One region of the Paenarthrobacter nicotinovorans genome, then DNA from elsewhere that is predicted to be linked to it. Evidence: riboswitches for the same ligand, from Rfam matches in the RefSeq annotation. Region 1 holds a riboswitch; each other region holds the start of a gene.
What was found. A riboswitch is a leader RNA that binds a small molecule or an ion and turns the genes downstream of it on or off. The one in region 1 is predicted to bind thiamine pyrophosphate.

Region 1 (10,318 bases):
GACGCCGCCTCGAAGGCGCCCTTGACCCGTTCCTGCCATTGATCCGGTGACCACGGGTCCGAACCGGCGCCCACCAGCCTCAGTCCGGGGGCACGGCCGGCAGCCAGGAGTCCGGCTAGTCCGGGTAGGAGCAGCCTGCCTGTCAGGTCCCCGGACGCGCCGAGGATGAGCAACGTTTTTACAGTTGTTTTACTGGTCACTGTGCCAGCATGCCACCTTGCCAGCGTGACTTGGTACCCTAGATAGTCGAGTCCCGTGGTTAACGCCGGACCGGCCACCATTCGTAGACCATCGAAAGAAGTGCGCGGCGCGTGTTCAATTCACTCTCTGACCGGTTGACAGCAACCTTCAAGAACCTCCGTGGCAAGGGCCGCCTCACCGAGGCTGACGTCGATGCCACCGTCCGGGAGATCCGCCGTGCCCTCCTGGACGCGGACGTCGCAGTGTCCGTGGTCCGCGAGTTCACAGGCCGCATCCGTGAACGCGCCCTGGGTGCCGAGGTTTCGGGAGCGCTGAACCCGAGCCAGCAGATCGTCAAGATCGTCAATGAGGAACTCAAAGAGATCCTCGGCGGCGAGACCCGCCGCATACGCCTGGCCAAAACCGGCCCCACCATCATCATGCTGGCCGGCCTTCAGGGTGCCGGTAAGACCACCCTCGCAGGCAAGCTCTCCAAGTGGCTCAAGGCCCAGGGCCACAGCCCCATGCTGGTGGCGTGCGACCTTCAGCGCCCCAACGCAGTGACCCAGCTCCAGGTAGTTGGCCAGCGCGCCGGTGTCCCGGTGTTCGCCCCGCACCCGGGTGCCACCTCCGAACTTGAGCACCCCGCCGGTGACCCGGTTGCGGTAGCCAAGGCCGGCGTCGAGGAAGCCCGCCAGAAGCTTCACGACGTCGTGATCGTGGACACCGCCGGCCGCCTCGGCGTGGACGCCGAGATGATGGACCAGGCCCGTCGCATCCGCCAGGCGATCATTCCCAACGAAGTCCTTTTTGTCATCGACTCCATGATCGGCCAGGACGCCGTCAACACGGCGATGGCGTTCGATGAAGGCGTCAACTTCACCGGCATCGTGCTTTCGAAGCTCGACGGCGACGCCCGCGGTGGTGCCGCACTTTCCGTTGCGTCGGTCACCGGTAAGCCGGTCATGTTCGCGTCAACGGGCGAAGGCCTTGACGATTTCGAACTCTTCCACCCGGACCGGATGGCTTCCCGCATCCTGGACATGGGTGACGTACTTACCCTGATCGAACAGGCTGAGAAGGCGTGGGACAAGGACGAAGCAGCCCGGATGGCGAAGAAATTCGCCGACCAGGAAGACTTCACCCTTGACGACTTCCTGGCCCAGATGCAGCAGATCCGCAACATGGGCTCCATGAAGAAGATGCTCATGATGATGCCGGGTGCGCAGAACATCCGCCAGCAGCTTGAGAACTTCGACGAAAAAGAGATCGACCGCGTCGAAGCGATCGTCCGTTCCATGACCCCGCACGAGCGTGTGGCTCCCAAGATCATCAACGGCTCACGCCGCGCCCGTATCGCCAAGGGTTCAGGTGTCCATGTTTCCGAGGTCAACGGCCTGCTGGAGCGTTTCGCCCAGGCCCAGAAGATGATGAAGAAGCTGGCCCAGGGCGGCGGCATGCCGGGCATGCCCGGAATGCCCGGCCTCGGTGGTCCCGGTGGAGGACGAAAGAACGGGAAGAACGCGCCCAAGAAGAAGGCACGGTCGGGCAACCCGGCCAAGGCTGCCCAGGAACTGCGTGACGCAGAGGCCAAGCGGGCCAATGCGGCCTCGGCAGCTCCCACAGGCGCGGCCTTCGGCCAGGGCGCAGCGGACTTCGACCCGTCCTCGCTCAACCTTCCCAAGGGTTTCGACAAGTTCCTCGGTAAATAACCGTGCCGACATCCCGGCCCCGCGTCGGAGCCGGGATGTCAGAGCCGGGATGTCAGAGCCGTCGAATAGGCTGAACCAATGCATAAGCAGCGCGTAGTCTTCCTTCACGGCCTGGGCAGTTTTGGTGCTGCGGCCTGGCCGAAGCAGCACGGCATGGCGCTTGGCTATGATGCACTTTTTCTCCGGAGGCACGGTTTTGATCCGGTCGCGGAACCGGCGGAATCCAACGTCGCTGCCGACGTCGCCATCGTGATTGGTGCCTTGGCTGATTCAGGGGGCGGCCACGTCGTAGCGCACGAGCAAGGCGCGATCTCCGCTATGTTGGCGGCCGTTGAGCGCCCTGATCTTGTGCATTCGCTTTCCTTGGTGGAGCCCGCCTGTTTGTCCCTGACTGCTGAGCTTCCCGCTACCGCTTCATATCGGGCGCTGATGGAACCGCTGTTTGAGGTGCGGGGCCAGCTCAACGATGCCGATTACCAGCGTGAGTATTTCCTCCGCGCGTTTTCCGCCGAAACGGGAGGGCTCGACTCTCCCGAGGCCCGGCGTTCTGCCCGCAGGCTCCGGCTCCAAGCTCCGCCGTGGGAAGCTCCACTGCACATTGTTCCTGGTGTTCCCACCCTGGTTCTTACGGGTGGTTGGGAGCCGCTGTACGAGGAAATCGCCGCGTACCTCCAGGAGACCGGTGCCCTCCGCCGTGTGGCAGCAGGCGGGCACCGGCCCCAGGACTCACCCGACGGCGATCACATCATCCGCTCGTTCGTCGCAGAGGTGGGACGGGCCAGGTCAGTTCAGGCTTCCTGACTGCGTGGTCCCATCGATCGGCTCCGGCGTCCGTGCGGAGGCCACCTGGAGCTCCGGCAGGTAGACCTTTCCACCGGAGGCGAGGAACTCCGCACTTTTTTCCCGCATCCCGCTGTACATTCCTGCGATCGCCGCTTGGGATTCTGCTGAACCGTATTCGTCGCGGATGTCCTGGCTGATGCGCATGGAACAGAACTTGGGTCCGCACATTGAGCAGAAGTGCGCCGTTTTGGCGGGTTCGGCCGGCAGCGTTTCATCGTGGAACGACTCGGCCGTCACAGGATCGAGGGACAGAGCAAACTGGTCCCTCCACCGGAACTCGAAGCGCGCCTTGGAAAGTGCGTCGTCGCGCTCATGTGCGCCGGGGTGCCCCTTGGCGAGGTCCGCCGCGTGCGCCGCGATCTTATACGTGATCACCCCTGTTTTGACATCGTCTTTGTTGGGTAGGCCCAGGTGTTCCTTGGGCGTGACGTAGCAGAGCATGGCCGTACCGTAGCGGGCGATCTCCGTGGCACCGATGGCTGAGGTGATGTGGTCGTAGCCGGGGGCGACGTCGGTGACCAGCGGACCCAGGGTGTAGAACGGTGCCCCTTTGCAGAGTTCCTGCTGCCGTTCCACATTTTCGCGGACCAGGTGGAACGGGATATGCCCGGGACCTTCCACCATCACCTGCACGTCGAATTCCCAGGCGCGCTGTGTGAGTTCGGCCAGGGTGTCCAGTTCCGCGAATTGTGCGGCGTCGTTGGCATCAGCGGTAGCGCCGGGACGCAGGCCGTCTCCGAGGGAAAACGCGACGTCGTACTTGGCAAAAATTTCGCACAACTCGTCGAAGTGCGTGTACAGGAAGTTCTCCTGGTGGTGGGCCAGGCACCACCCCGCCATGATGGACCCGCCACGGGAAACTATGCCTGTCACGCGGTTGGCGGTCAGCGGTACGTACCTGAGCAGTACACCGGCATGGATCGTCATGTAGTCCACGCCTTGCTCGCACTGTTCGATCACTGTGTCACGGAAGATTTCCCACGTTAGCTTGTTGGCTTCTCCATTGACCTTTTCCAGCGCCTGGTAGATGGGAACGGTGCCGATCGGAACAGGGGAGTTGCGGATCAGCCACTCGCGGGTGGTGTGGATGTCGTCGCCGGTTGACAAGTCCATGACGGTGTCCGCGCCCCACTGCGTAGCCCACTGAAGCTTGTCCACTTCTTCGGCAATTGAACTGGTGACGGCCGAATTGCCGATGTTGGCGTTGATCTTCACCAGGAAGGCCTTGCCGATAATCATGGGCTCGGATTCGGGGTGGTTGATGTTGTTGGGAATGATCGCGCGGCCGGCGGCGACCTCGCTGCGGACCAGTTCGACATCGCAATTCTCGCGCAGCGCCACGAAGCGCATCTCAGGCGTCACCAGGCCTTGCCGTGCGTAGTGCATCTGGGTGACGGTCTTACCCTCGGCGGCGCGGCGAGGCACCGGTTGCGCGCCCTTCCACTCGGCTGAGGCGGCCCCGCGGCGAACAGCCGACTTGCCGTCGTCGAGCAGGTTCCGTTCGCGGCCGGAATAAGCCTCAGTGTCGCCGCGGGACTCGATCCATGCGGCCCGGAACGGTTCCAGGCCCACGACGGGATCGCTGCCCGGGCCTGCCGTCCGGTACACCTGCAGTGGTGCGTTGGCTTGGCCATTGGGGGAGGGCTCCAGCGCGATTTCCGTCACGGGGACGCGGATTCCGGCGTCATGGTCTTCAAGCCATGCCAGCGAGTGGGACCTCAGGGACTGCGTAACAGGCTCGTTTTGGGCAGGGCTGGACTCGCTTTGGGCAGGGCTGTGCTGTGTTTTGGTGGTGCTCAAAGGATTACTCACTTCCTTCGCCGGCATTACCCGGACAGGTTCAACGGTCGCAGGCTGCCTCAGCCCGATCTCAGCCCCTGCAAGGGCCCCCGTGTGGTCGTAGACGAAGCTACCACAGCTGGCAGGGGGCGCCCAGTCACATCAGTCCGCCGAAGCCTGCCGCCCCGCTGCGGATTAGGCTTTTGCCATGGCCAACATCATTGAATTCAGCGGACCCGTGCTCGTGGCAGCAGATGACGTGCGCCAAGGAATGTGGTCTGTTGGGGGAGCGCTGACGTTTGAAAAGCCGTCGTCCCCTCCCGACAAAGTACTGGACGGTTGGGTCCTGCCGGGTTTCGTGGATGCCCACTGCCATATCGGATTGGGCGCCGGTGGGGCCGTGGACGACGCCACCACCCTCGCGCAGGCCCAGGCCGACCTCGCTTCGGGAACCCTGCTGATCCGCGACTGCGGATCTCCCAGCGACACACGTTGGGTGCAGCAGCGGACGGACTTGCCCCGCCTTATCAGGTCCGGCCGCCACATCGCCCGAAGCCGTCGGTACCTGCGCGGATTGGGCCATGAGATTGAACCGGAACAGCTGGTGGAGACCGTCCGTAAGGAGGCCCGCGACGGCGACGGTTGGGTGAAGCTCGTAGGCGACTGGATCGACCGGGGCATTGGCGACCTGGCGCCCTCTTTTCCGGCAAAGCTGGTCAAGGACGCCGTAGCTGCCGCCCACGAGGAAGGTGCCAGGGTCACGGCGCACTGCTTTGCGGAGGACACAATCGACGACATGCTGGATGCCAACATCGACTGCATCGAACATGCCACTGGCCTTCTGCCCCGGCACATCCCACGGCTGGTGGAGCAGTCAGTGCCGATCGTTCCCACGTTGGTGAACATTGCGACCTTTCCGGAGATCGCCGCCCAGGCGGCGCCAAAGTTCCCCGGGTACGCGGACCACATGACGCGGTTGTGGGAGCGCCGGCGTGAGCGGGTCCTTGAGGCTTTCGAGGCCGGGGTGGCGATCTACGCGGGAACGGATGCGGGCAGCGTGATCAAGCACGGCCGCATCGCGGACGAAATGCATGAACTGCACGACGCCGGCCTGCCACCCGCCGCGGTCCTGGATGCCGCTGCGTGGGGCGCCCGCAAGTGGCTGGGAGCCGACGCCATCAGCGAAGGCGCCAGTGCCGACGTCGTTCTCTGCCATGACGATCCCCGGCACGACCTACGGACGGTATCCGGGCTCAAGCACGTGGTCCTTCGCGGTGAACTCATGGGATGAGTGTCAAATGGCTGGGAATAAATTGAAGCTTCAAGTAATTTAGAGAAGTAGAACCTGCCGAAAGGCGGACACTACAACACGGGGAGCTTCACATGTCCACATCATCCGCACAGGACCTTCTTCCTGCCGACCTCGCCATGGGCACTGTCATGCTCAAGGTCGGCGACATGAAAGTCATGAGTGACTACTACCAGCGTGCTTTGGGCCTTGTGGTCGTGGCCGAACAGGACGGCGGCCTCTACCTGGGTCGGGCAGGCAAGCCCGTGGTTCACTTGGCGCCGGCTTCGGGGCTCCAGATTCCGGGGCGGGGGGAAGCCGGGTTGTTCCACACCGCCATACTGTTCCAGGATCAGCCCTCACTGGCGGCCACCATCGCCACCGCTGCCGGATACGAACCCCGGGCGTTCGTGGGCAGCGCAGACCACCTGGTCAGCGAAGCGTTCTACTTCACAGACCCGGAAGGCAACGGCATCGAGCTTTACTACGACAAGCCCCGTGAAACCTGGCAGTGGGACGGCAAGAACGTCGTCATGGACAACGTGGCCCTCCCGCCGCAACGTTTCCTTCAGCAGCACCTGAGCGAAGAGGCCGTCACGGGCCAGCATCAGGCAGCGGCCGGTGTCGGGCACGTCCACCTTCAGGTGGGTGACGTCGCCACCGCCCAGGACTTCTACGTCGGGACCCTGGGCTTCGAGCGCACCGCGGGCTGGCACGGCCAAGCACTGTTCGTATCCGCCGGCGGCTATCACCACCACATGGCCATGAATGTCTGGAACAGCCGGGGTGCCGGCCCCCGCAAGGACACTCTTGGGCTGGGGGAAGTGTTGATCGAGGTTCCATCCAGCGAGGATGTCGGGGCCTTGGCGGACCGTTTGCGCGTTGCCGGGGTGCAGAACCATCACACCGGCGCTGAACTGCAGTTCGAAGATCCGTGGCGGAACAAGCTGCGGGTGGCTGTTCGCTAGACGGCATCCCGCCGGAGTGCCCGTCGGTGCCCCATGCTGCACTAGGCTGGGCAGTGACGGTTCGGGACCCTGGCGGGCCTGCGCCGGACGTCCCGTCAGCACGAAGGATTGAGAGTACTTTCCATGGGCTTTGCCGAAATTTTTGTAGCCACCCACGACGAAGCACTCAAGCGGGCGGCAGCCCTGGGTAAAGGTGCCGATGCCGCAGGCCCTGCAGTCCGCATCAACGGCATAACGGACTTCGAGGTGGAACAACTGGGCGACCTCGCCGGCCAGGCCGTCCATGCTGCAGGCGCTGACTACGAACTCGCGCTGGTGGACGTCACCAGTGACGCGCTGCTTGGCGTTCCCGAAGCGATGGTGAGGGCCTTGGCCGAATTGCTTACGTATGAGAGCGAAGGTGAAGCCAATGTCCTGGATGACGTTGCTTCGGCCTGGGCGGAACAAGAAGACATGCCGTTCGACGCCGCCCAGTCCCGGCAGTACGTTCAGCAACTTGCCGCTCTGGCCACGGACGTGGAAAAAACGGAGCGCGCCGGGCTTTACGTCTGGTCCGAATAGCCACCTCTCCGGCTGGGTCCGGGCACTGACCGGGCCTTGGTGTGACCAAGAACTCACCGACCCGGAGGGCTTGAGTCGTAATCTACCCGGGCATCTGGCACAATAGACAGGTACTCGATCGGTGCGGCCCCTCTCTCCGTGCTCGTATCTTGTCCTTCGAACCGTCTAGTATGGCCCGCCCCACGGGTGCAAAACGTCGGGTTCAACCCCGTTTCAGAAACAGGAGTGACCACAAAAGTGGCCGTAAAGATTCGCCTTAAGCGCTTCGGTAAGATGCGCGCACCGTACTACCGCATTGTCGTCATGGATGCCCGCGCCAAGCGCGATGGCCGTGCCATTGAAGAAATCGGCAAGTACCACCCCACCGAAGAGCCGTCGTACATCGAGGTCGCTTCCGAGCGCGCCCAGTACTGGCTTTCCGTTGGCGCCCAGCCGACTGAGCAGGTTGCTGCGATCCTCAAGATCACCGGTGACTGGCAGAAGTTCAAGGGCCTCCCGGGCCAGGAAGGCACCCTGAAGACGAAAGCTCCCAAGGAAGCTTTCGTAGCACCGGAGAAGGGTTCCGTCATCATCCCGGAAGCCATCACCAAGAAGGCCAAGAAGGACGACGCTGCCGAGGCTCCGGCCGAGGCTGAAGCAGAGACCACCGAGGCTGAGTAAGTTGCTGGCAGAAGCGCTCGAGCACTTGGTTCGTGGGATCGTTGACAGCCCTGAGGATGTCAAGGTCAGTGCCAAGAACAACCGCCGCGGGGAATCCCTTGAGGTGCGCGTTCACCAGGAAGACCTCGGACGGGTGATCGGCCGTCAAGGACGGACCGCACGCGCACTGCGCACTGTGGTTGCCGCCTTGGCTGGTGGCGAGCAGGTCAGGGTCGACGTCGTCGACACCGACCGCCGCCGGTAACGCGCTCAGCACTGCTTGTCTTAGATCCGGCCCCTTCACCGAATATGGTGGAGGGGCCGGATTGCTTTGTCCAACACTTCACACCGTGGCTGCCCGGCGGCGCGGAACAACAGGAATTCAGAGGAACCCATGCAGCTCCAGGTGGCCCGGATCGGTAAACCCCATGGCATTCGCGGCGAGGTAACGGTGCAGGTACTCACTGACGCACCCGCAGAGCGCTTCGTCGCCGGAACCGAGTTCGTCGTGGAGCCGGCATCCGCCGGACCCCTGACCGTCCGCAGTGCCAGGTGGAACAAGGACATCCTGCTGCTCGGATTCGAGGAGATCGCGGACCGAAATGCCGCCGAGGCCATCCGCGGCGCCAAGCTGTACATCGAAACCGAGGAACTCGACGACGAAGACGATGACGAGGGCTGGTACGAACACGAACTCGTTGGGTTGGAAGCGCGCGTTGGATCCCAGGTCGTGGGCAAGGTTGCAGCGCTGACGACGTTGCCTGTCCAGGACCTGCTGACAATCACCACGGACGAGGGAAAGGAAATCCTTGTTCCCTTCGTGGATGAAATCGTTCCCGAGGTCAACATCGAGGACGGATACGTCCTCATCACCCCGCCTGCGGGACTCTTTGAGCTCAATGACGACTCCTCTGACGACGCAAAGGATGCTGCGGGGGATGACGCCTGAATGAGGATTGATGTCGTCAGTATTTTCCCCGAGTACCTGGCCCCCCTTGAGCTCTCCCTGATAGGCAAGGCCCGGCAGGACGGATTGCTGGAGCTCAACGTCCACGATCTCCGCAGCTTCACCACCGACAAGCACCGGACGGTGGACGATACCCCGTACGGCGGGGGTGCCGGGATGGTCATGAAGCCTGAACCCTGGGCCCAGGCCCTTGAGTCGCTGGCGCCTGCGCACGAAGGTGCCAAGCCCGTATTGATCGTTCCGTCACCGGCAGGACAGCGCTTCAACCAGGCGCTGGCCTACGAACTCGCTGAAGAAGAGCAGCTGGTCTTCGCCTGCGGCCGATACGAAGGCATCGACGAACGCGTCATGGACTGGGCCCGGGACCACTTCACGGTGCGCCCCGTCAGCCTCGGTGACTACGTTCTCAATGGCGGCGAGGTAGCTGTCCTTGCCATGGTTGAGGCAATCGGTCGCCTGCTCCCCGGAGTGGTGGGCAACCCGGAATCCCTGATCGAGGAGTCGCACTCCGACGGCCTCCTGGAGTATCCCGTCTACACCAAGCCCTCGTCGTGGCGGAACCACGATGTTCCGGAAATCCTGCTCAGCGGCAACCACGGAAAAATTGCCCAGTGGCGCCGCCACGAGCAGTTCCGCCGCACCGCAGAGCGCCGGCCTGACCTCTTGGCGGATTTCGACGCCGGTGCTTTGAGCCGCGCCGACCGCAACGCGCTGACGGAACTCGGCTATGACGTGGTGGATGGACGCCTGCAGGCCAGGCACGGCGGCGACGCCGCCAACTAGCGCTGCCCGCCGCCGTCGGGAGTTCCAGTCCCGCCAGTTGGCTGGATGGCTGCGCTTATGGCAGAATTAACCCTTGTGTCTGCTGGGCTGACACCTGCCACAGGGGGAGTTCAGCCAACAGTCGGACAACCCGGTGACGCCAATCAGTGGCGGAACCGGACACTAATAAAACTTCGGCGGAGATTTCCGGTAGGCCTTCGGGCTGCGGGCTTGTTCGCCGTAACCCAAAGTGAATGACCTGTGGCGTTCACCAGGAGTGGATTAATGCATATCCTCGATAGCGTAGATGCAGCCTCGCTGCGTAACGATGTTCCTGAGTTCCGCGCGGGTGACACCCTCAAGGTTCACGTCAACATCATCGAAGGCAAGAACTCCCGTGTCCAGGTTTTCCAGGGCTTCGTCCTTGGCCGCCAGGGCGACGGCGTTCGCGAAACCTTCACCGTGCGCAAGGTTTCCTTCGGTGTCGGCGTAGAGCGTACCTTCCCGGTACACTCCCCGATCATCGACAAGATCGAGGTCGTCACCAAGGGTGACGTCCGCCGCGCCAAGCTTTACTACATGCGTGCACTGCGCGGTAAGGCTGCGAAGATCAAGGAAA
Region 2 (10,318 bases), 1.3 Mb from region 1:
GGGACTCATAGAACGCCGGGGAGGCAGCTCCTCCATTGACCGCTTGGGCGGCCTGGCCAAGCTGTCGCCGTTGCTGGCGTTGCTGTTCTTCGTACCGGCCATGAACCTGGCGGGCATTCCTCCGTTCTCAGGCTTCCTTGGGAAGCTGGGTCTTCTGCAGGCCGGCGTGGAGCTCGGAACCCCACTGGCGATCGTGCTGGTAGTGGGCGGCGTGGTCACCAGCCTGCTGACGTTGCTGGCAATAGCCCGTGTGTGGAACAGGGCGTTCTGGCGCAAACCAGAGGATGCCGAGTACCCGGATCCCGTGTTGATGACCCCCGGCAACGTCGGAGTACTGCCGCGGACCATGGTAGGTTCCACTGCGGCGCTGGTGGTGTTCGGGGTGGCGCTGACAGTGTTCGCCGGTCCGCTCTTCCAGGTTGCGGACGGTTCCGCGGAGATCATGCTGGACCGCTCGGCCTACATCCACTCGGTACTGGGTGACTCTGTCGAGGTGCCCCCGCTGGCGCAGAATGGCGGTACGAAATGAGCCGCAAGCCGATCTCGTTCCGCACGGAACTGCCGCTGCTCATCTGGCTGGTCATCGTATGGGGTGCGCTGTGGCGTGACTTCAGCCCGGGCAACCTGCTTTTTGGCGCGCTGATTGCCGTGCTGGTGGCCAAGTTCTTCTACCTCCCGCCTGTGGAGCTCAGCGGCAGGTTCAATGTCCTGCGTGCTGTTCCGTTCGCCCTGATGTTCGTCGCGAAAGTGGTGGCAGCGAGCTTCCTGGTGCTGTACCTGGCGGTGGTCAAGGGACCCAAGGTGCGCAGCGCCGTCGTCGCTGTTCCGTTGCGAAGCCACTCGGACCTCATGGTGACGGCTACAGGGCATGTCATCTCGCTGATCCCCGGCTCGCTGGTGGTGGAGGTGGACCGCTCCACCTCCACGCTCTATTTGCACGCGCTGAACATCTACGAAGAAGCGGACATCGACAAGATCCGCCGGGAGACGCAGAACATTGAGGCAGGGCTGATCCGCATCATGGGAACGCGGGAAGAAGTCGAGGCCCTGAAGGCAGAAGCCCGGCCCGGCATGGAAGGGGCAACGCTGTGAAGGAATTTGTTCTGGTGGCCACGGCGGTGATCCTCAGCCTCGCCGCTGCAGGTGCGATCGTGCGCATCGCGATTGGCCCATCTTTGCTTGACCGCGTCCTTGCTTCCGATGTCCTGCTGGCCATCCTTGGTGCTGCCCTCGCCATCGACATGGCCGTGAACCAACACCTCAACAACCTGATGCTGCTGGTGGCCCTCGCGGTGATCGGTTTCATCGGCTCCGTGACGGTTGCCCGGTTCGTGGCCGAGCGAAGGGAGCAAAGCAATGAGTCCTGACGCCACCGGAGTGGACTTGGTCATCGACATGGTGACCGCAGTGTTCCTCATAGTGGGCGCGCTGATGTCCCTGGGTGCCGCGATCGGCTTGCTGAGGTTCCCGGACCTCATGAGCCGCATGCACGCAGCCACCAAGCCGCAGGTGTTGGGCTTGTTCCTGATGCTCGCAGCGATCGGCCTGCAGATGCGTACTTGGTGGGTGTGGCCCGTCCTGCTGGTGGCGTGGATTTTCCAACTTCTCACCGCGCCGGTGTCCGCCCACATGGTGGGGCGCTCCGCGTACCGGACCAAACACGGGCACCGCGAGAAGCTCACCAAGGACGAACTCGAAGCCGTGGTCCAAAGGGCCGCCGCCGGCCAGGAGCCCTCCGAACCTTAAAGCAACGCGGGGTCACTTATGGCCCATTACCCCCATGGGGATGGGCCATAAGTGACCCCGCGTTGCTTGTTGGGTGATGCTTAGACGATGTCCTGCGACTTCGCGAAGCGGGCAATCGCCCGCTGGGTGCCGCGGCTGGCAAGGACCTGGATCAGCGTGCTCACGAAAGCGGAAATCAGCGCGAAGGTCAGAGCCGAGCGGAGGCTCGTCTCCATGTCATCGTTGCCTGTGGGCGGCTTGTTGCCCGTGGCCTTTTCCCAGCCTTTGTTGACGAGTTTGGTACCGACAAAGCCTGCACCGAGGCTTACCCCGGCGCCCAGCAGCTTGAAAAAGAGGTTCATGCCACCAGCCTAGCTGCACGGCACGGCTACCCGCGGTTTTCCCGCTCCTTGAGAAACGCTGCCAAGGACCCGACCGGAGCCAGAACCGGGACGACCGGGTGCTCGGCGGACCACACTGCCTCTACGGAATCGAGGACAGCGATTTCCTTCAGCAGATAGTAGGTGGGTGGCATCAGCTTCAACTGCCCTGCGGCTTCCGCTTCCAGGACTCCGGACACCGGCATCCACAGCGACTGCCAAGCCTCCGTGGTTTGATGCCGGGGCTGCGCTTCCGGTGCCGGCTTGGCCACATAGAAGTAGGTGTCGAAGCGCTTGGGCATGTCTATGGGCGTGATCCAGTTGGCCCAGGGTCGCAGCTCTCCGGGCTCGATGCCCAGCCCGGCTTCTTCCTGGACTTCGCGGATTGCTGCCGTGAGCACCATTCCCGCGTTCCTCTCCGCCAACGCTGTGTCCGCGGAAATCGAACTCTGCGCCCAGGACAACGCATGGCTGCGCAGCAGTTCCCCGGGGTAGTCCCAGCCGGACTGATCCACAGCGTCCACCCGGCCGCCCGGAAAGACCACCATTCCTGCCGCGAAGTCCATGGTGCTGACTCTGTGCTGGACAAATGCCTCTAGCCCCGAGGGGGCGTCGCGGAGCAGAATCACGCTGGCAGCGAGGCGTGGCTCGGCCACGGGTGCGTGGGAGCCTGGAAGATCCGTCATCAGGCCATTCTTGCAGGTGCGTTGTGGGGCCTGGTGTGCGTGTTAGGCGTGGGGATGGGGCGCAGAGTGGGCCTCGCAACGCACCCTCGTTTGTTGTGGGGCCTGGTGTGCGTGTTTAGGCGCGGGGATAGGGCGCAGAGTGGGCCTCGCAACAGGATTGTGACCGCGGCCCAGAGCCGGCCGTACGCGGAGGTGTAAACTGAACCCGCCCATCAGGGCAGATTTGATAACGACAGGGGAGCGCCGCCGTCGGACCTTGCAGCGATGCAGGAGACGCGAGGGCGCTGAGAGTGCGGACAGCCGCAGACCCTCGAACCTGATCCGGTTAGTACCGGCGCAAGGGAGTCGAGCTTCTCAGAGTGTCCGGAGCCGGACGGTGCAAGCCAGGCGGATTCCGGGGAGCACTTTCCCCTCCTGTAACCTCAGGAGGCAGAAAAATGACCACGGTAAACGTGAAGAAGACCAGTTATAGCTGGCGTGTTGTAGACATCGTGGTGGCGGCCCTCATCGCCATCGCCGGCGGCGTGATTTTCTGGGCCTGGTCCCAGGGCGCGGCACTGGTATCCATCCCCATGAATGCGGCGTACCCGCCCCTGACCGGCCTGATCGCCGGTGGCTGGATGATCCCCGCAGTCCTGGGCATGCTCATTATCCGAAAGCCCGGCGCAGCTCTTTTCTGCGAGGCCGTCGCAGCCACGGGTGAGCTCATCATGGGTTCGCAGTACGGCACCACGGTGCTCATCTCCGGCGTCCTGCAGGGCCTTGGCGCCGAGCTGATCTTCGCCGCGTTCCGCTACAAGAAGTTCAACCTGCCCACCGCACTCCTCGCGGGCGCAGGCGCGGGCCTCTTCTGTGGCCTGAACGATTCGTTCCTGCCCTGGGGCTGGAATATCGCCTACGAGGCCATCGACAAACTGACGTACATCACCTTCACCACCATCTCCGGTGCAGTGATCGCCGGCGGCCTGTCTTGGATCGCCACCCGCGGTCTGGCCACGACGGGTGTCCTGAGTTCCTTCGCGTCGCGGAAGGCCGCTTCGGAGCCAGTCTTCAACTGATGTCTGCCACACACAGCGGCACGGTCCGGCCTGCCGCCATCTCCGCCGAGGGGTGGGGATGGCGGCATGCCGGCCGGGCCCAGCCTGCCATCCAGGGCCTTGACCTCCGCATTGAACCGGGGGAACGCGTCCTGTTGCTGGGCCCTTCGGGGGCCGGCAAGTCCACGCTCCTGCATGCCCTCGCCGGGGTGCTGGGTGACGAGGAAGACGACTCTGACGAGACCGGTTCGCTGCTGATCGACGGCGTCACTGCCCGCGAGCAGCGTGGCCGCGCCGGGCTGATGCAGCAGGATCCCGAAACACAGGTGGTTCTCTCCCGAGTGGGCGACGACGTCGCCTTCGGCGCCGAGAACCTTGCCGTGCCGCGCGAGGAGATCTGGTCCCGGGTGCATGAAGCGCTCGACGACGTCGGCTTGCGTACCGCATCAGGCGGCGGTTTGGCATTGGACCACCCGACGGCGGCACTTTCCGGGGGACAGAAGCAGCGCCTCGCGCTGGCCGGCATTTTGGCGATGCGGCCAGGCTTGATCCTGTTGGACGAACCCACGGCCAACCTCGATCCTGCAGGGGTCCTCGAGGTCCGCGACGCCGTGGCCCGCTGCCTGGACAAGACCGGCGCCACGCTGGTGGTGGTGGAGCACAGGGTGTCCGTGTGGAAGGACCTGGTGGACAGGATCGTGGTCCTGCAACCCGGTACCGCAGGCCCGCAATCAGGCACCCCGGGAGTCCTCCTGGATGGTCCGCCGGAGCAGGTCCTCACCCAGGCGCGCTCCATGCTGATGACGGCGGGCGTGTGGGTTCCCGGCTACGTTCCCGCCACAAGGGCGCGTGCCCGGACGTCCGGGACAAACGAACTCCTCCTCGCAGCACAGGACCTGGCCGTGTCCCGGGAAAAGCCCAGGCGAAAGCGCTTCCGAACCATCCCTCCGGTTCCGGTGCAGAGGGACATCACCGCCCAGGTCCGTGCTGGCCAGGCGTTGACCATTACCGGGCCCAATGGTGCCGGGAAGTCCACTTTTGCGCTGACGTTGGCCGGCCTTCTGGCGCCGGTGGACGGCATGGTGAGCGCCGGCGTCGACCTTTCGGAGGGGGCGGGCATCGACCCGTACAAATGGAAGGGCGATCAGCTCATCTCCAGGATCGGCACGGTCTTCCAGGAACCGGAGCACCAGTTCGTCACGGGCAAGGTCCTGGATGAGCTCATGTTCGGCCCCAGGCACCTGGGCCACGGCGGGGAACGCGTGGACGAATTGGTGGAGCGGCTGAGGCTCTCCCATCTGGTGGATGCCAATCCCTATACACTGTCCGGCGGTGAGAAACGCAGGCTTTCAGTGGCTACGGTGTTGGCGGCGCACCCGAAGGTACTTGTCCTCGATGAGCCCACCTTCGGACAGGACGCCAATACCTGGGCCGAGCTGGCCTCGTTCCTCTCGGAGTTGCTGGACGCCGGTACCGCCGTGGTTTCCGTGACCCACGACCAGGAATTCAGTGCCGTACTGGGCGGGACGGAACTGCGGCTCGGGCCGGTGTCCCAAGGTGAGACGGCGCCTCAGGAAGCGGGTGCGGCATGAGGGACGCATTGAGCCTGCGCGGCAACCACGCACTCCTGACCCGGGCAAACCCGTTGGCGAAGTTCGTGGCCGTCTTCCTTATCTCCCTGGTGCTGGCCCTGTCCATCGACTGGGTTTCCGCGTCCACGGCTCTCATCGCGGAATTGGCGCTCTTCCCCTTGGCCGGCCTCACACTCCGCCTTCTCTGGCAGCGCGCCTGGCCGCTGATCATAGCGGCGGCGATAGGGGGCTGGAGCACCGCGATTGTGGCCGCTGACAGCGGCGCGGTACTGCTCGACGTCGGACTCTGGTCCATCAGCGAAGGTTCCCTTGAGCTGGGGCTCGGCTTCATGCTGCGCGGTTTGGCGATCGCCCTCCCCGCGATCCTGCTGATGTCCTGCACCGACCCGACGGACCTGGCGGACGCACTGGCCCAGAAGGCAAAGCTGCCGCACCGATTTGTCCTCGGTTCCCTTGCCGCCATGCGGCTGGTGGGCCTCATGGCGGAGGAGTGGCAGACCATCGGCATGGCCCGGCGCGCCCGCGGTGTCGGCTCACAGGGAAGCCCGATCCAGCGCCTCAAAGCGACGCTCGGACAGAGCTTCGGGCTGCTGGTCCAGGCCGTCCGGCGGGCTTCGCGGTTGGCCGTGACCATGGAAGCCCGCGGTTTCGGCGGGGGACAACGGACGTGGGCGCGTGAGTCCACGTACTCGCTGATGGACGTCTGGGTGGTACTTGGCGGCGTGGCCATAGCCGGAGGCGCCGTCCTCACGGCTTTGGGCGCCGGAACGTGGAGCTTCGTGTGGCGTTAGCGGGCCGGTAGCTCCTGGATTTCGTCGAAATCTGCGCGGGTGAGGAAGCCGAGCTGGGCCTCCTTCTCCTCGAGCTGGATGATCGGGCCGAGTTCGAAGCACGTCGCTTCAAGCCGGCGCAGGGCTTTGGCGTTGCGTGAGTCTGGCTCCACGATGATCCGGTCCTTGCCCGGGAGCGAGAACATGTACCTGATAAGGGAGGTGCCGAGCCTGGGGGTGAAGTGCGGAATGGGGCGCGTTGCCGGTGCCAGCAGCAGATGCATCCCGATGTCCGCCTCGCGGGCGGGGTAGGCCTCGCCCACGGGATCGTGCAGTGGTTCGTATGTCTGGAACAGGGCCAGGGGCTCGCCGTCGAGGAGGGCCAGGAAAGCGTGGTGCGTGTCCAGTGAGTCAAGGAATCCGTAGATTTCCAGCACTTCCTCTTGGGACTTCTCCGTCATGCCCCAGAACCTGGCGCGGGGTTGCTTGACCCATTCGAAGATGAGCCCGATGTCTTCGCTGGGGACCAGCGGGACAAGGCGCAATTCACCCCAGCCTTCGAGGTTCTCGGAGTAGACGGTGGTGCGGACAGAGAAGTCCTGGGTGGCGGTGCTCATGTGTTCCTTCGGTAGGCGGGTGTCTGGTGTCAGTTCGGGTCTTTGGCCAGGGCGGACCAGTCCGTGGTTACAGGGACCATCCGGCCTTCGCTCCAGAGCGGGAGCTGGTCCGCGAAGTGGCTGTGGCCGGGCGATCCGGCGGCGCCGAAAGGCACAATCCACCGGCTGTTCTCCCGGCAGTCCAGGTCCCAGACGTAACGGGCCACAGGTCCGCGGAAGCTTCGGTCGTCCACTCCAGGGAGGCTTTCGGTGCTCAGCACGCAGCCGGTGTCTCCACTGAGGGCGGCTGTGGGCGCCGCAGCGGCAAGGGTTTCGGGGAGCACATGGATTGCCAGCAGCGTGTGCCGGTCACCCCAAGACCCGCCGTCCAGCAATGCTTCTTCCAATGCCGTGGCTTCCAACGCCGCCGCTGCCTCCACGGAGACGGCGATGCCAAGTTCGGAGCCGCGGGCCAGCAGGGTCTCCAGTGCGAAGCCGATGCGCGATGCCACGGACAACCACGGGCCAAACAAGGGGGAATAGCCGCTCGGGGTGTTCAGGGGAGCAAGAGCGGCGTGACGTCCGAGGCGCTGGACCAATGCACCGCGCCAGGCAGCGAAAACGGCCGCGGGATGGCTGCCGGCGTCCATCCGGCCATCCCACGCCAACAACTGTGATCGTAGTTTCCTGGCCTCGTCGGACAGCCCGGTTGTCTCCAGTGCAGCCAGGATCTTCCGGAAGAACGGCCACGGACCGAGCAACGTGTCGGTATGGATTCCCTGCATGGTGTCGCCGGACAGCGTCCCTGCCGGCGCGGACTCCAGCAATTGTTGGATGCGCAGCGCCCGGTATGAGGGGGCGAACTCCATGGCCACGGCGTCCCCACCACCGGCTGCCCGGTCGTTCGCGCTGACGGCAAACTGCCGGACCTCGGTGCGGGGCAGCGCAACGTAGGGTCCTTCCCAGGCATGGCGTGGTGACAAGGCCGGTGTGGGCAGCCGACGGTTCGCCGGGTTGCGCTGCGGAACCAGTCCGGCGATGAAATGCCTCACGGCCCCGGATGAATCCGCCGCCACCACACTGTTGACGGGCTCCACCCAGGCATCGAATGCAGCTTCAACGTCAGCGACGCTCCGGCTCCTCAACAGCGGCAGGAGGGCCTCAAAACCCAGCCGCCCCTCAACCCGCGCGGGAAAACGCAGGCTCAGCGCACCGCCGTCGGGCATTTCCGAAATGACGGGGCCGCGGGCAGTCTCGATCACCTCAACGGTCACCGCGTCGCCACCGCGGACGCTGATGGTCTCGGTACTGACGACGGCGGGTTCCCAACCTTCCGCTCCGTGCGCCTCGATGCGTTCGCCATTGCTGTCGGTGATCCGGCGGAGTTCTTCCAGAAAGAGGTCCTGGTAGTCGGCCATCGCATTCGTGACGGCCCAGGCGGCATGGCCTGTGTGGGCGAAGTGCGGCAGCCCTGGCACTCCGGGGAACGCGAAGCCTGCGACGTCGAATTCGGGGCAGGCCAGCCGCACCTGCTGGTACACGCCGGGCAGTTCCATAAGGCGGTGCGGGTCTCCGGCGATCAAGGGCAGGCCGCTCGCAGTCGTGGAACCGTGGGCGGCCCAGGCGTTGCTGCCGGACCAGACTGGAGCTTCGATGCTGAACAGGTCCACTGCATCTTCCCCGAGAGTCCGCGCGACGTGGGCGCGGAACAACTTGTTGGGAAAGGTGGAGAAGAGGATGTGGTGCACCAGGAAGACTCCCAGCGGTGTCCACGGAAGCCAAGGCTCAGGGGCGCAGCGGGCTTCGTCGAACTCGGGACCGCCACGAAGGCCGTCGGCGAGGGCCTGGTTGATGCCGGCAACGTACTGTCCGCACCAGCGTTGCGTTTCGTGGGGGAGTTTGTCGAAGCAGCGGCGCGCGGTGTCATTGAGCCGGGCCTGCCGGGCGAACCGGTCCCAGACCACGGCGTCGGGCCCCAGCACTTCGGCGACTCGGCCTTCTGAACGCCAGCGCTCCAGTTCGATCTGCCAGGACCGGTCCGTCGCGGCGTTCCGGCCTTGGAGGAAGGCGAGTTCGTCCGCGGAGTCAGCCCACAGGTGCGGGATTCCCCAGGTGTCGCGGTAGGTTCCGGTGCCGCCTGCCGGGGCGGATTGTTGCGTCAGGGCAGGCGTCATGATGTCAGGCCGCTTTCGAGCTTAGGTTAGGCTTACTTAAGTTCAAGATAAATGGCTTTGGCCCCGGGCACAAATCGTGGGCCATTCGTGAAGGAGTGCTGCTTGAAGCGCAATTGGGAAGGTGTCGTCCTGAAAGTCATGGGCGCCAAGGATTTCACCCTGCAGGTCACCGCCCGGGAAGAAATCACCCCCGACTTCCTTCGCGTGCACGTGCGCGACGGCGGGCTCCTCAAGGCCAGCGGCCTGCACCCGACTGTGTGGATCCGCCTCTGGTTCAACGACTCCGGCAAGGCCCACCAGCGTGCCTACACCCTGGTCAACGCGGATCCGGAGGCTGGCACGTTCAGCATGGACTTCGCCATGCACCGCGGGGTGGCAGCTGATTGGGCCCGCACCGTTCAGGCCGGCGACACCATCGACGCCACAGTCCAAGGCAGCTCCTTCGCGTTCCCGCAGCCCGCGCCGCGCCGCATCTGGGTGGTCGGCGATCCTGCCTCACTTCCGGCCATCAACTCGCTCCTGGACGCGCGGGGACCGCACGGCTCACCGGTCACCGCCTGGCTCGAATACCAGCACGACGCCGACACCACGCTCGCCGTCCGGACGTCCGGCGGCGACGTCGTCACCTGGATTCCGCGCAAACGCGACGGCGCCTCACTGGTTGAGGAAGTCTGCACGGGGCTGGCACCACAGGCCGTGTCAGCGACGGATGACTTCTTCTGGGTCGCATGCGAGGCATCCAGCACCCGTGCCATCGTGAAGCACCTGAAGAAGGAACTCGGGGTGGATAAGCATCGGATTGACGCTTTGGGGTACTGGCGGGCATAGGGAACTGAACCCACCGCCGCAGTGAGCGGCCCCGATGAGGCGAGTGCCGCCGTCGGGCTATATATCGCACAATACGGGTAGGGTGTGACGCTTACCGCCTAAACGGTGTTTTGCTAGCTACTTCTAACTCACTTGTGATATTTCTTGGTTATGACGCAACCGACCGCAGAACACGTAGGCCTCCTGCTCCGCAACGCCCGCGGCGAAAAGGGCTGGACGCAGGGGCAGCTGGCTACTGAGCTGGGAACCAGCCAGAGCGCTATCGCCCGGATGGAACAGGGCAAGCAGAACCTGAGCCTCCGAATGATCGAACGCCTCGAAGCGATCTTCGGCCGGTCCATCGTCAAGGTGGGCAAACCCCAAATGACCCACCTGCGGGTGGAAGGCGGCCGTACGCTCTCCGGAGAGGTGGACGTCAACAGCAGCAAGAACGCCGGTGTGGCCCTGCTGTGCGCGAGCCTGATCAACCGCGGCACCACCACGCTGCGCCGCCTGGCACGTATCGAAGAGGTCAACAGGATCGTCGAAGT
Region 3 (10,318 bases), 370 kb from region 1:
GCTTCAAGGGGATGACGATGTCCGAGAAGAAAATGGCGGCATCGACGTCGTGGCGACGAACGGGCTGAAGCGTGATTTCGGATGCCAGCTCCGGCCTCAAGCACGAATCCAGCATTGCAACGCCCTCGCGGACCTTGAGGTATTCGGGCAGGGAACGGCCCGCCTGGCGCATGAACCACACCGGCCTGCGTGAGGGCTTGCCGCCACGGTAGGCCGTGATCAACGGTGAGTCCGAGGTCCGGCCGTCCTTCAGCGGGTGGTTGGCGTCGAGGCTACCCGCCGGGGAGTTGGAGGCCGTACTCTTGGATGCTGCCGTGCTAGAAGTCATGCCTTTGATTGTGCCGAAAATCCGGGACAAAAGATAACGACAAACTGTCACGTCAGCCCGGCGAAGGCAGTTGTGTCGCGGATCACCGGCCTCCGTGGGGATCCCCACGGCGCCATATTGTTCTACCGGGCTACGAAAAAGCTATGATTGGGGTGCTGTGGTTCTTTTCTCATTGGTGGCTACACACGCCGACATCGACCTCGAAACCGTCGCTCAGTTGAGCAACGGTTCCTCTGGGCTTGCCTCGGCAGCCCTGACTGATTCCCCCGTGGTGTCCGGAGCGGTGGTACTCGCCACCTGCAACCGCTACGAGGTTTACGGCGAAACGGCCAACGGGGCTGACCTCGAAGCAGCCCGTTCCGCCCTCGTTTCCCAGATCAGCGAGCTCAGCGGACTCAACGAACAACTCGTCTCGCGCTCCTTCGCTACCCACACAGGTCCCGAGGTCACCCGCCACCTCTTCGCTGTAAGCGCCGGGTTGGACTCTGCCGTGGTGGGCGAGCGTGAAATCGCCGGCCAAGTACGCCGGGCACTCATCACAGCCCAGCAGGAAGGGACAGCGAGCTCCGGGCTTGTTCGGCTCTTCCAGGCTGCATCCAAGACAGCCAAGGACGTTGGCGCACAGACCGCCCTCGGCTCTCGCGGCCTGTCCATCGTCTCCGTGGCCTTGGACCTCGCGACGGACCTTGCCGAGAATGACGACTGGTCCACCAAGAAAGTCGTGGTCTTCGGAACGGGCGCCTATGCCGGTGCCACCATGTCCCTCCTGCGGGAACGCGGCTGTACGGACATCTCCGTCTATTCTTCTTCCGGCCGCGCCGAAGCTTTCGTCGCCACCCGCGGCGGCAACGCGCTCGACGCCGACACGCTCCCCGCTGCTGTGGCCGCCGCCGACGTCATGATCGGCTGCAGTGGCTCTGACAACCGGGTCGAAGCCGCGGACCTTGAGCGTGTCCGCGCCAACTCGGGCAAGCCGTTGATTGCCATCGACCTTGCCCTCACCCACGATTTTGATCCCGCAGTTGGTGAACTGGAAGGCGTCGAATTGCTGACCCTTGAGTCGGTTCGGCTCGCCGCACCACAGGAGCAGGCGGAGTCGCTGTCCCAAGCCAGCGCAATCGTCACAGGCGCTGCCGCCTCCTTCGAGTCCGAACGCGAAGCCCGTTCCGTGGACACAGCCATTGTCGCGTTGCGCCGCCACACCATGAACGTCCTGGACGCCGAGATGGAGAAGGTACGCGCCCGGCACGGCTGCACCGCTGCCGCCGAGGAGGTGGAGTTCGCCCTTCGGCGCATGGTCAAGCAGCTCCTCCACATCCCCACCGTCCGAGCCCGCGAGCTCGCGGCCAACGGCCAGCAAGACGATTACATCGCAGCCCTTGAGGCCCTGTACGGCATCCAGGTGGAGCAACCGCAGGCAGCGGCCGCGGCCACGGAATGCCCCGTGGACCACGACCAGCTACGTTCTGAAAGCGCCTGAGCCACACCCGGCCTACGCGAAAGCGTTTATCCCCGTCAGCTCTGCCGACAACGCCCAAAGCTTCTTTGCGTCCGCCTTGTCGACGGCGTGGGCGTCCACTCCCTGGTAGCGGGCCAACGGAGACTCCTTGTCAGTGGGTTTGGCTATATCGCAGTCTTCGCAGTAGACGCCACCCTTGCCATTGAGGACCTTCGAGGTGGCAGCCCACACGGACGTCGCCGCACCTTGTTCAGGGGTCTTGAATCCTTCGCGGACGTTGCCTTCTGCATCCATCCAGCCCGCTGCCACCATTTCTTCCTTGGGCAGGTGCCGCTGCAACTCGGTCATGATGCCACCGGGGTGGACCGCGAAGGCCCGCACGCCAGAGCCTCGGCCGAGGTGGTCGAGTTCCACCGCCAAGAGGGAATTGGCTGTCTTGGCCTGGCCATAGGCCTGCCACTTGTCATAGGAAGTGCTGAAGTTGAAGTCGTCGAACCGGACGGGTGAGAGCTTGTGGCCTGTGGACGACAACGACACGACGCGCGCATCGCCTGAGGCCACCAACGCCGGCCACAACAGATTCACCAGCGTGTAGTGCCCCAGGTGGTTCGTCGCGAACTGGGCTTCCCATCCCGGCCCGACCCGTTGTTCCGGGCTGGCCATGATGGCAGCGTTGTTGATCAGGATGTCCAGCTTTTCGTGGTCAGCCAGGTATCGCGCGGCGAACTCCTTGACGCTGTCCTGGTCGGCAAGGTCCATGTGCTCCACCTGGACGTCCGCGGACAGGCCGGCGTCCGCCAGGACAGAACGGGCGTGCTCCAGGCGCCTGGCGGGTACTGTCACTTCTGCCCCTGCCGCGACCAAGGCACGCACAGTCTCCAGCCCAAGCCCGGAATAGCCACCCGTGACGATGGCGGACTTGCCGCGCAGGTTGATTCCGTCGATGACCTCCATGGCCGTGGTTCCGTGTCCAAACCCGGAGCCGAGGGGCCGCTGTTCTGTTTGTGTCCGTTCTTCGCTCATGCTTGAGCTTCCCAGAGAAGCCGGGATACGGGCAATGGTCAGTACACGGGCTTGGCGGGCTCCACCTGCCGCACCCAGGCGAGAATACCGCCGTCGAGGTGCTTGACGCGGCTGTAGCCGGCCTTCTGTGCGGCTTCCAGCACCGTTGCCGAGCGCGTGCCCGCCTTGCAGTGGAAAACGATGTCCTTGTCCTGCGGAAGTTCCACCCACGCCTCGCCGGACAGGATCCGGCCCTGCGGAATGAGCACCGAACCGTCGATGCTCACAATGCTGTGCTCTCCGGATTCGCGGACGTCGACGAGCTCAAAGTCCCGCTCCCCCGCTTCGCGCTCGGCCAGCATCCGGGCAAGTTCGGTCGCGGTCACGGTGTGGTCCTGGTCCGTGGCGGCAGCGGGTGTCACACCACAGAATGCCTCGTAGTCGGTCAGTTCCGTGATGGGCTCGGCTTCCGGGTCCTTGGACACCTTGATCTCGCGCCAGCTGCCGCCAAGGGCGTCGAACAGCGCCACCCTGCCAAGCAAGGAACGTCCGACGCCGGTAATCAGCTTCACGGCTTCTGTCACCATGAGCGAGCCGACCGCCGCGCACAGCATGCCGAACACGCCGCCCTCGCCGCAGGACGGCACGGAGCCTGCCGGAGGCGCCTCGGGGTAAAGATCCCTGTAGCTGGGTCCGTGCTGGGCCCAGAAAACGCTGACCTGGCCATCGAAACGGAAGATGGAACCCCACACGTAGGGCTTGCCAAGGATCGCAGCAGCGTCATTGACCAGGTACCGGGTTGCGAAGTTGTCCGCGCCGTCAAGGATGAGGTCGTACTGCGCGAAGAGGTCCAATGCGTTGGAGGAGTCCAGACGGATGTTGTGAAGGACCACGTTGACCAGGGGGTTCAGCTCCGCGATTGCACGGCGGGCTGATTCGATCTTGGGGGTGCCTACATCCTTGACTCCGTGGATGACCTGGCGCTGGAGGTTGCTGAGGTCGACGTCGTCGTCGTCGACGATCCCCAGCGTTCCCACGCCGGCGGCGGCCAGGTAAAGCAGGGCGGGCGAGCCAAGGCCTCCTGCGCCAATGACAAGAACCTTCGCATTCTTGAGCCTGCGTTGGCCCACGGCTCCGATTTCCGGAATGATGAGATGCCGTGAGTACCGCTCAACCTCGGCCGGCGAGAGCTCGGCGGCCGGTTCGACAAGGGGCGGCAGGACGGTGGGCGCAGCGGAGTGGGCAGCAACAATTGAGGCCATACCCCAATGTATGCCTGCCGATGCCGCCCGGTCATATTACCCACCGGTAGAGTGGTCATAACTGCAAAGGAAAGGCGGCAGACTGTGGCTGACGGCACACGGGCAAACGATGGGGCACCCGCAAAGCAGGAACGGACCGGTTCACCTCGTTCACCAAGGTTGCCGCGTGACGAACGCCGGGCACAGTTGCTGAACGCCGCCTTGGAAGTCTTCGTCTCCAACGGCTTCCACGGCGCGGCAATGGACGAGATCGCAGAAACTGCGCACGTCAGCAAGCCGGTGCTCTACCAGCACTTCCCGTCCAAACGCGAGCTGTACATGGCGCTCCTGGACAGCCATCTGGCAACCCTGACGGATTTGATGCTCGGTGCACTGAACTCCACCACGGACAACAAGGAGCGCGTCAAGGCCGTCATGCGCGCCTATTACAGGTTCATTGCGGACGACGACCAGGCGCACCGCCTTGTGTTTGAGTCCGACCTCATCAACGATCCCGATGTCAGCTCCCGTCTGGAGACGTTCAACAAGACGTTCGCCGACGCCGTCGCCCATGTCATTGCCGAGGACACCAAACTCCCGCCCCTCGAAGCCCAGCTCCTGGGCCGCGGCCTGGCAGGAATGGCCCAGGTCAGCGCCCGTTATTGGCTTGAAACGGACGGAAACCTGGACCTCGATGTCGCCAGCGATCTGATCTATCGTTTAGCTTGGCGCGGAATCAGTCGATTCCCCAAAGAGTCCTAGGCTACAAATAGAGGACTGACTTAACACTTGATTGGCTTGGAGGCCTTGCTGTGGAAGTAAAGATCGGCATTCAGAACGTTGGCCGTGAAATTGTGCTCGAATCCGCCCTGGACGCTGACGCCGTAGCCAAGATCGTGGCCGAGGCCGTGTCCAAGGGCTCGGAACTGCGGCTGATCGATGAGAAGGGCCGCCAGGTCATCGTTCCGGGCAACGTGCTGGGATACGTGGAAATCGGCGCCGAGGAAGTCCGCCGGGTCGGCTTCGGCGCCCTCTAGCGTTCACCGTCCCGCCTTCGTCCGCTAAGGAGTCTCATGCTTTCACTTGTCATCGTGGTTTTGGCCACCGTTGCTGCCGGTTTCATCGTGTGGGCCACCGATAAGCGGCACAGCAGGTACGGGATTGCATTGCCCGCAGGCATTGCGGCCGCTGTTGGCACCCTGAGCTGGATTGCTTTCATCAGTGCCGGACTGGGCTACCAGCCGGGCGCGACATGGATCCCCTGGGTCCTGCCAATCGTGCTCGGAAGTGCAGCGGCAGCGGGCATTGTGGTCTATCTGGGACGGACCCGCACCAAGCATGATACTGAGGCGCTGACCAAGGCCTTGCGGCTTTAGGCTCGAAAAACAGCAGTGACCATCACCCACGGGTGATGGTCACTGCTGTTTAAGGGCCCTCGGCGCCCGGATAGCGACCCGGCTCAGCGAGGGCACCCGTGGCCGATGCTGCCTCACTTACGGAGGCGGCAGCAGCAAGGTCGCGTTGGGTTACCTGTCCGCCGGCGTCATGGGACACGTAACGCAGGAAGACCCTGTTGTACCGCCAGTCAAGATCCGGATGGTGGTTCTGCTCTTCGGCGATCTGTCCAATGGCCGCGATGAGGGCCAAAGCCTCGGCCGCCGTCGACGTCTTGTAAACGGTTACGAGGCCGTTTTGGAGCTTCCAACCCGGGAGGTCCTTGAGCGCGGCTTCGACCGCTGCCGGCGGCACCGGTTCTTTCCTGTTAACCATGGTTGCTCCTTCGTTGCGGGGAACCCGGCCCGGGAGGAACCCGGCTTCAGAGGAACTCCGCCCGGCCTTCCATGGCCGAGGACGCCAAGGCGTGCTCACGACGCGGAATCCGGCCTGCCTGTTTGGCCAGCCTACCGGCGATGACGGCGTGTTTGAAGGCTTGGCCCATCTGCACAGGGTTCTGCGCGCGGGTCACTGCGGTCGCCAGCAGGACCGCGTCACAGCCCAGTTCCATGGCAAGTGCGGCGTCGGAAGCTGTTCCGATCCCGGCGTCCAGCACCACCGGCACGGAGGCCCGGGACACGATGAGTTCTATGTTGTGCGGGTTCAGGATGCCCAGGCCGGTCCCGATGGGCGAGCCCAGCGGCATGACTGCCGTGGCGCCGAGGTTCTCGAGGCGGAGGGCAAGCACGGGATCGTCGTTGGTGTAGGCGAACACTTTGAAGCCGCGGTTCACCAATTGCTCGGTGGCGTCCACCAGTTCAACAGCGTCAGGGAGCAGCGTGTGCTCGTCCGCGATGACTTCCAGCTTGACCCAGTCGGTCTCCAGCGCCTCGCGTGCCAGTTCCGCCGTCATCACGGCGTCCTTCGCCGTGAAACACCCTGCGGTGTTCGGGAGGACCCGGATGTTGTTGTCCACCAGCAGCTGGAACAGCGAACCGGTTTCGGCCGGCGAATAGCGTCGCATGGCCACGGTGGTGAGCTCGGTTCCGGATGCCAGGAGCGCGGCTCCGAGCCCGTCCAGGCTCGGCGCACCTCCCGTTCCCATGATCAGGCGGGACCCGAATTCGACGCCGTCGATCACCAAGGCGTCAGTAAGGATTTCGGTGCTTGCTGTGGTCATGGTTCAGCCTCCCTGTACTGCGGTAACGAGTTCGAGTTCATCGCCGTCGGCCAGCGGAGTAGCTGCCCACTGGCTGCGCGGCACCACCTCGGAATTGCGGGCGACGGCGACACCCAGCTTCCCGCCGTCGGCCGCCTGTCCGCGGTGGTCGAGTACGCGGCCGGTGACGGCCGTGACGAGCGTGCTGACGGAGGCGTCGGCGGGCACCTGGCGGACGGCGCCGTTGAGTTTGATGTTCATACTGTTTCCTTGCTGTGGAGTTGAGAGCGACGCGCGGTTGCACTGAAACGGTCGGGCCGGAAGATGGACCAGCGGGGATCAGGGGAACCGGTGAGCAGCTCCCCCACGATCCTCGCGGCCACGGGGGTCAGGAGGACGCCATGCCGGAAGAACCCGGTGGCCACAATCAGGCCCGCGATGTCCCCGCTTGAACCGGCTACGCGGCCCAGCAACGGAGCGTTATCCGGAGTCCCTGGCCTGGCGCGCGCAGTTGCTTCCAGGAGTTCAAGTTCGGCCACCGCGGGAACCAGTACCTGGGCGTCCCTAAGGAGCTGGTAAACCCCGCCGGCAGAGACTGCGTTGGAGGCCGCCGACAAGCCGTCCTCCCGTTGGGTAGCTCCGATGACTACGGTTCCGTCGTCCCTGGGAACGATGTAAACGGGCACCCCGCGGACCATGCCACGAACAGTGGCAGTGAGCAGCGGTTGGAGGTGCGCGGGGACCCGAAGCCTGAGGATGTCCCCGTAGACCGGCCTGACCGGAAGTTCAAGACCCTCAGGAAGGCCGGCGAGCGCGGGGGCGCCCAGCCCGTTGGCCACCACGGTTTCGCCGGCCATGACGGATTTGCCGGATTCGAGCTCCACTCCGGCTACCTGGTCCCCGTCCCACAACAGGCCGTGCGCGGACTCTGCAACGGCAAATCCTTCCCTGGCGCCGCCTAGCCACGTGCCATCGCCGGATGAATGGGCGGCCAGCCCTGCCATGAGGCACTCCGCCAGCTTCCGGGGATCCACCTGGTGATCGGCGGGGATATCAAAGGCACAGGAAATTTGCGGGCTAAGGAGCGGTTCGCGTTCCCTGGCGGTCCGCAACGGCAACGGTTCGACCCCCAGGCCCGCCGCGAGCTGGACGGTGCGAAGGTCCGCGAGCGCGCGGCGGTCGGCGGCATCGGCACCCACGGCGAGGGTCGGCGTCGTGCGGTATCCGGTATCTTCCACAGGCCGGTGAAGGCCGCCGGCAAACGAAGGCCACAACCGGGATGACTCGAGCATGAGCTCCAGGAGGTCTTCTTCCTGGTAGTGCAGCTCGCTCACGGGCGCCAACATTCCGGCAGCAGCAAATGTCGCACCGGTGGCGGGCGCCGGATCGATGAGTGCTACGGAGCGGCCCAGCTTCCGGGCCTGGTGGGCGATGCCCAGTCCGATGACGCCTCCGCCGATAACGGCAACATCCGCGTGAATGGCTTCTGCCATCTGTTTCCTTCCCTACGCCGGTACTAGCCGGATCAGGTCAAGCGGTCGGCTCTGAAGCCCTCTCAGCCGGACGGTCATAAAGACGTAGGTCACGGCTCCCGCAGTACGTGCCCAGTTTAGAGGAACTACTGTGGATTCCATGACCCAGCACTCTGCCCTCGCCAGCGCCCGCCTCTACCTGTGCACTGATGCGCGCAAGCGCCAAGGCGATTTTGAAGACTTTGCCGACGCCGCGTTCCAGGGCGGGGTGGACATCATCCAACTCCGTGACAAGACGATCGAAGCCGCCGAGGAATTGGAATTGCTGGCGATCCTGCGTGGCGTCGCAGAACGGCACGGGCGGCTCTGGGCGGTCAACGACCGGGCCGATATTGCCAGTGTTTCCGGGGCTCCGGTGTTCCATGTGGGCCAGAAGGACCTCCCGCTGGAGATTGCCCGCACGTTCCTTCCCCGCCCCGCTTCGATTGGTCTCTCCACCCATACGCCTGAGCAGGTAAATGCCGCGATCACGGCTTCGCCGGGCGAGCCTGGGCTGGACTATTTCTGCGTTGGTCCCGTCTGGGCGACCCCCACCAAACCCGGCCGCGAAGCGGTGGGAACCGGCCTGGTCACATATGCCGCGGAAGCGATCAGGCGCGCGGAGGAGACCACCGGCGGCGCCGTGGAGGTGCCGTGGTTTGCGATCGGCGGAATCGATCTCGGCAACGTCGAGCAGGTGCTCGCTGCGGGCGCCAGCCGTATCGTCGTCGTTCGCGCCATTACCGAGGCGGAAGATCCGACGGCGGCAGCCAAGTCGCTGCTCGAAGCCCTGGACGCCGCCGCGTAACGGTTCTCCAAACAACAGTCCCAGGCACGCAGACCGTCGGGGTATCGGCAGGTTGTGGCGACAGGGGTGAGTCGGGGCTTGCAGATGCCGCAGCCCACCCACCGGATCGGATCAGATTCAGGTGAGCCGATCGCGGTACTGGCGCATCTTGCTCCGCGCCCCGCACGTGTTCATGTCGCACCAGGTCCGGGTCCTGGACCGTGAACTGTCGTAGAACACCCACCTGCACGCTTCCGACGCGCAGGTCCTGAGCCGCTGCCCCGAGCCGGTCAAGCCGTGGAGCAGGAGCGCCCCGACCGCTGCTCCCGCCGGCGAGACCGGCAGGCCGGCCGACGGGGTCAGCGCGAGCCGCCCGTCGTCGTCGACGTGGGGGCCTGCCCAGTGCTCCTGAGCGAGCTGGTTCAGGGCGGATCGCGCTGCCGTGTCGGTACGGTCGGCCAGGAACGCGCGCATGACCTCGCGGGCGTCGCGCAACGAGATGAGATGCTCGAGCGTGGGCTCGCCGCCCCATCCATGCCGGACCAGCCACTCCCGCCCGTCACGGATGGTCGCCAGCGCGTCGGTGCCGTGCAGCAGTGTGGCGCTGTTGCAAAACTCCACGACGACACGCAGCTCCTCGGGCACGGCGGACTGCACGGCGTTCACGCGCTCAGCAGACTGAGGAGTTCGCCGGGCCGATCCTCCGGCACCATGTGCCCGGCTCCCTCGATGATCGAGAACCGCGCGTGATCCGGAAGTGCCGTGACGAGCCGATGGGCGTAGTCGACACCCAGCCACGCATCTTCCGAGCCCCAGACCACGTGGATCGGGATGTCCAACAGCCGGAGTCGATCCTGTAGCTCGTCGGTGTTCTCCTCGCCGCCTTGGGTGTACTGCCGGTAGAACGCCCGTGCCCCTTCCGCACCCGCCCACTGGCCCGTGTACGAAGCCAGGGCGTCTGCACGCAGACCCACGTGACTGCCGGACCGGATCTTGGCGTCGATCAGGGCAGCGCTAGCCCAGTCGGGGAGCGCCTCGAAGGCCTCGGGGTGCTGGTGGACGGTTTGGAAGAACCCGCCGGCGCCCCAACCACTCACCGTCGCGGCATCGATGAGCGTGAGCGACTCGAAGTTCACGTCGTGCAGGAGCGTCGCCCGCAGCGCGACCGCGCCGCCGACGTCGTGCGCCACGACCCGAGGCGCTGAGACCCCCCAGTGCTCGAGGAGTTCGACGAAGATCGTCGCCTGCTGCCGGAGGCTCACATCCGGCGCGGTGCGGGTCGACTGTCCGAATCCGAGCATGTCCCAGACGTAGACCCGGTGATCACGAGCAAGCACCGGGGCGATGTCTCGCCAGATGTACGACGAGAAGGGTGTGCCGTGCATCAGAACGAGAGC

Region 2: it holds a riboswitch for thiamine pyrophosphate, as region 1 does, so the genes downstream of both, JMY29_RS17700 (ECF transporter S component) here and thiC (phosphomethylpyrimidine synthase ThiC) in region 1, are expected to answer to the same signal.
Region 3: it holds a riboswitch for thiamine pyrophosphate, as region 1 does, so the genes downstream of both, thiO (glycine oxidase ThiO) here and thiC (phosphomethylpyrimidine synthase ThiC) in region 1, are expected to answer to the same signal.

Annotation. Positions count from the first base shown of each region.
Region 1 is NZ_CP089293.1:2,491,995-2,502,312, reverse strand. It holds gene JMY29_RS11700 (glucose-6-phosphate dehydrogenase) at 1-200, opposite strand, end outside; gene ffh (signal recognition particle protein) at 312-1,892, shown strand; gene JMY29_RS11690 (alpha/beta fold hydrolase) at 1,971-2,693, shown strand; gene thiC (phosphomethylpyrimidine synthase ThiC) at 2,676-4,535, opposite strand; TPP riboswitch at 4,531-4,638, opposite strand; gene JMY29_RS11680 (amidohydrolase family protein) at 4,723-5,805, shown strand; gene JMY29_RS11675 (VOC family protein) at 5,898-6,770, shown strand; gene JMY29_RS11670 (hypothetical protein) at 6,894-7,331, shown strand; gene rpsP (30S ribosomal protein S16) at 7,569-7,991, shown strand; gene JMY29_RS11660 (RNA-binding protein) at 7,993-8,235, shown strand; gene rimM (ribosome maturation factor RimM) at 8,365-8,919, shown strand; gene trmD (tRNA (guanosine(37)-N1)-methyltransferase TrmD) at 8,920-9,720, shown strand; gene rplS (50S ribosomal protein L19) at 9,985-10,318, shown strand, end outside.
Region 2 is NZ_CP089293.1:3,805,593-3,815,910, reverse strand. It holds gene JMY29_RS17730 (Na+/H+ antiporter subunit D) at 1-529, shown strand, start outside; gene JMY29_RS17725 (Na+/H+ antiporter subunit E) at 526-1,092, shown strand; gene JMY29_RS17720 (monovalent cation/H+ antiporter complex subunit F) at 1,089-1,367, shown strand; gene mnhG (monovalent cation/H(+) antiporter subunit G) at 1,357-1,746, shown strand; gene JMY29_RS17710 (DUF4235 domain-containing protein) at 1,827-2,087, opposite strand; gene JMY29_RS17705 (NUDIX hydrolase) at 2,114-2,791, opposite strand; TPP riboswitch at 3,016-3,152, shown strand; gene JMY29_RS17700 (ECF transporter S component) at 3,229-3,849, shown strand; gene JMY29_RS17695 (ABC transporter ATP-binding protein) at 3,849-5,420, shown strand; gene JMY29_RS17690 (energy-coupling factor transporter transmembrane component T family protein) at 5,417-6,211, shown strand; gene JMY29_RS17685 (GNAT family N-acetyltransferase) at 6,208-6,807, opposite strand; gene JMY29_RS17680 (penicillin acylase family protein) at 6,837-8,960, opposite strand; gene JMY29_RS17675 (siderophore-interacting protein) at 9,063-9,788, shown strand; gene JMY29_RS17670 (UDP-N-acetylglucosamine 1-carboxyvinyltransferase) at 9,939-10,318, shown strand, end outside.
Region 3 is NZ_CP089293.1:2,858,353-2,868,670, forward strand. It holds gene hemE (uroporphyrinogen decarboxylase) at 1-328, opposite strand, end outside; gene JMY29_RS13250 (glutamyl-tRNA reductase) at 486-1,808, shown strand; gene JMY29_RS13255 (SDR family NAD(P)-dependent oxidoreductase) at 1,821-2,810, opposite strand; gene moeB (molybdopterin-synthase adenylyltransferase MoeB) at 2,849-4,051, opposite strand; gene JMY29_RS13265 (TetR/AcrR family transcriptional regulator) at 4,058-4,792, shown strand; gene JMY29_RS13270 (DUF3107 domain-containing protein) at 4,843-5,067, shown strand; gene JMY29_RS13275 (membrane protein) at 5,104-5,406, shown strand; gene JMY29_RS13280 (4a-hydroxytetrahydrobiopterin dehydratase) at 5,456-5,800, opposite strand; gene JMY29_RS13285 (thiazole synthase) at 5,847-6,644, opposite strand; gene thiS (sulfur carrier protein ThiS) at 6,648-6,884, opposite strand; gene thiO (glycine oxidase ThiO) at 6,881-8,116, opposite strand; TPP riboswitch at 8,109-8,228, opposite strand; gene thiE (thiamine phosphate synthase) at 8,256-8,942, shown strand; gene JMY29_RS13305 (CGNR zinc finger domain-containing protein) at 9,060-9,587, opposite strand; gene JMY29_RS13310 (alpha/beta fold hydrolase) at 9,584-10,318, opposite strand, start outside.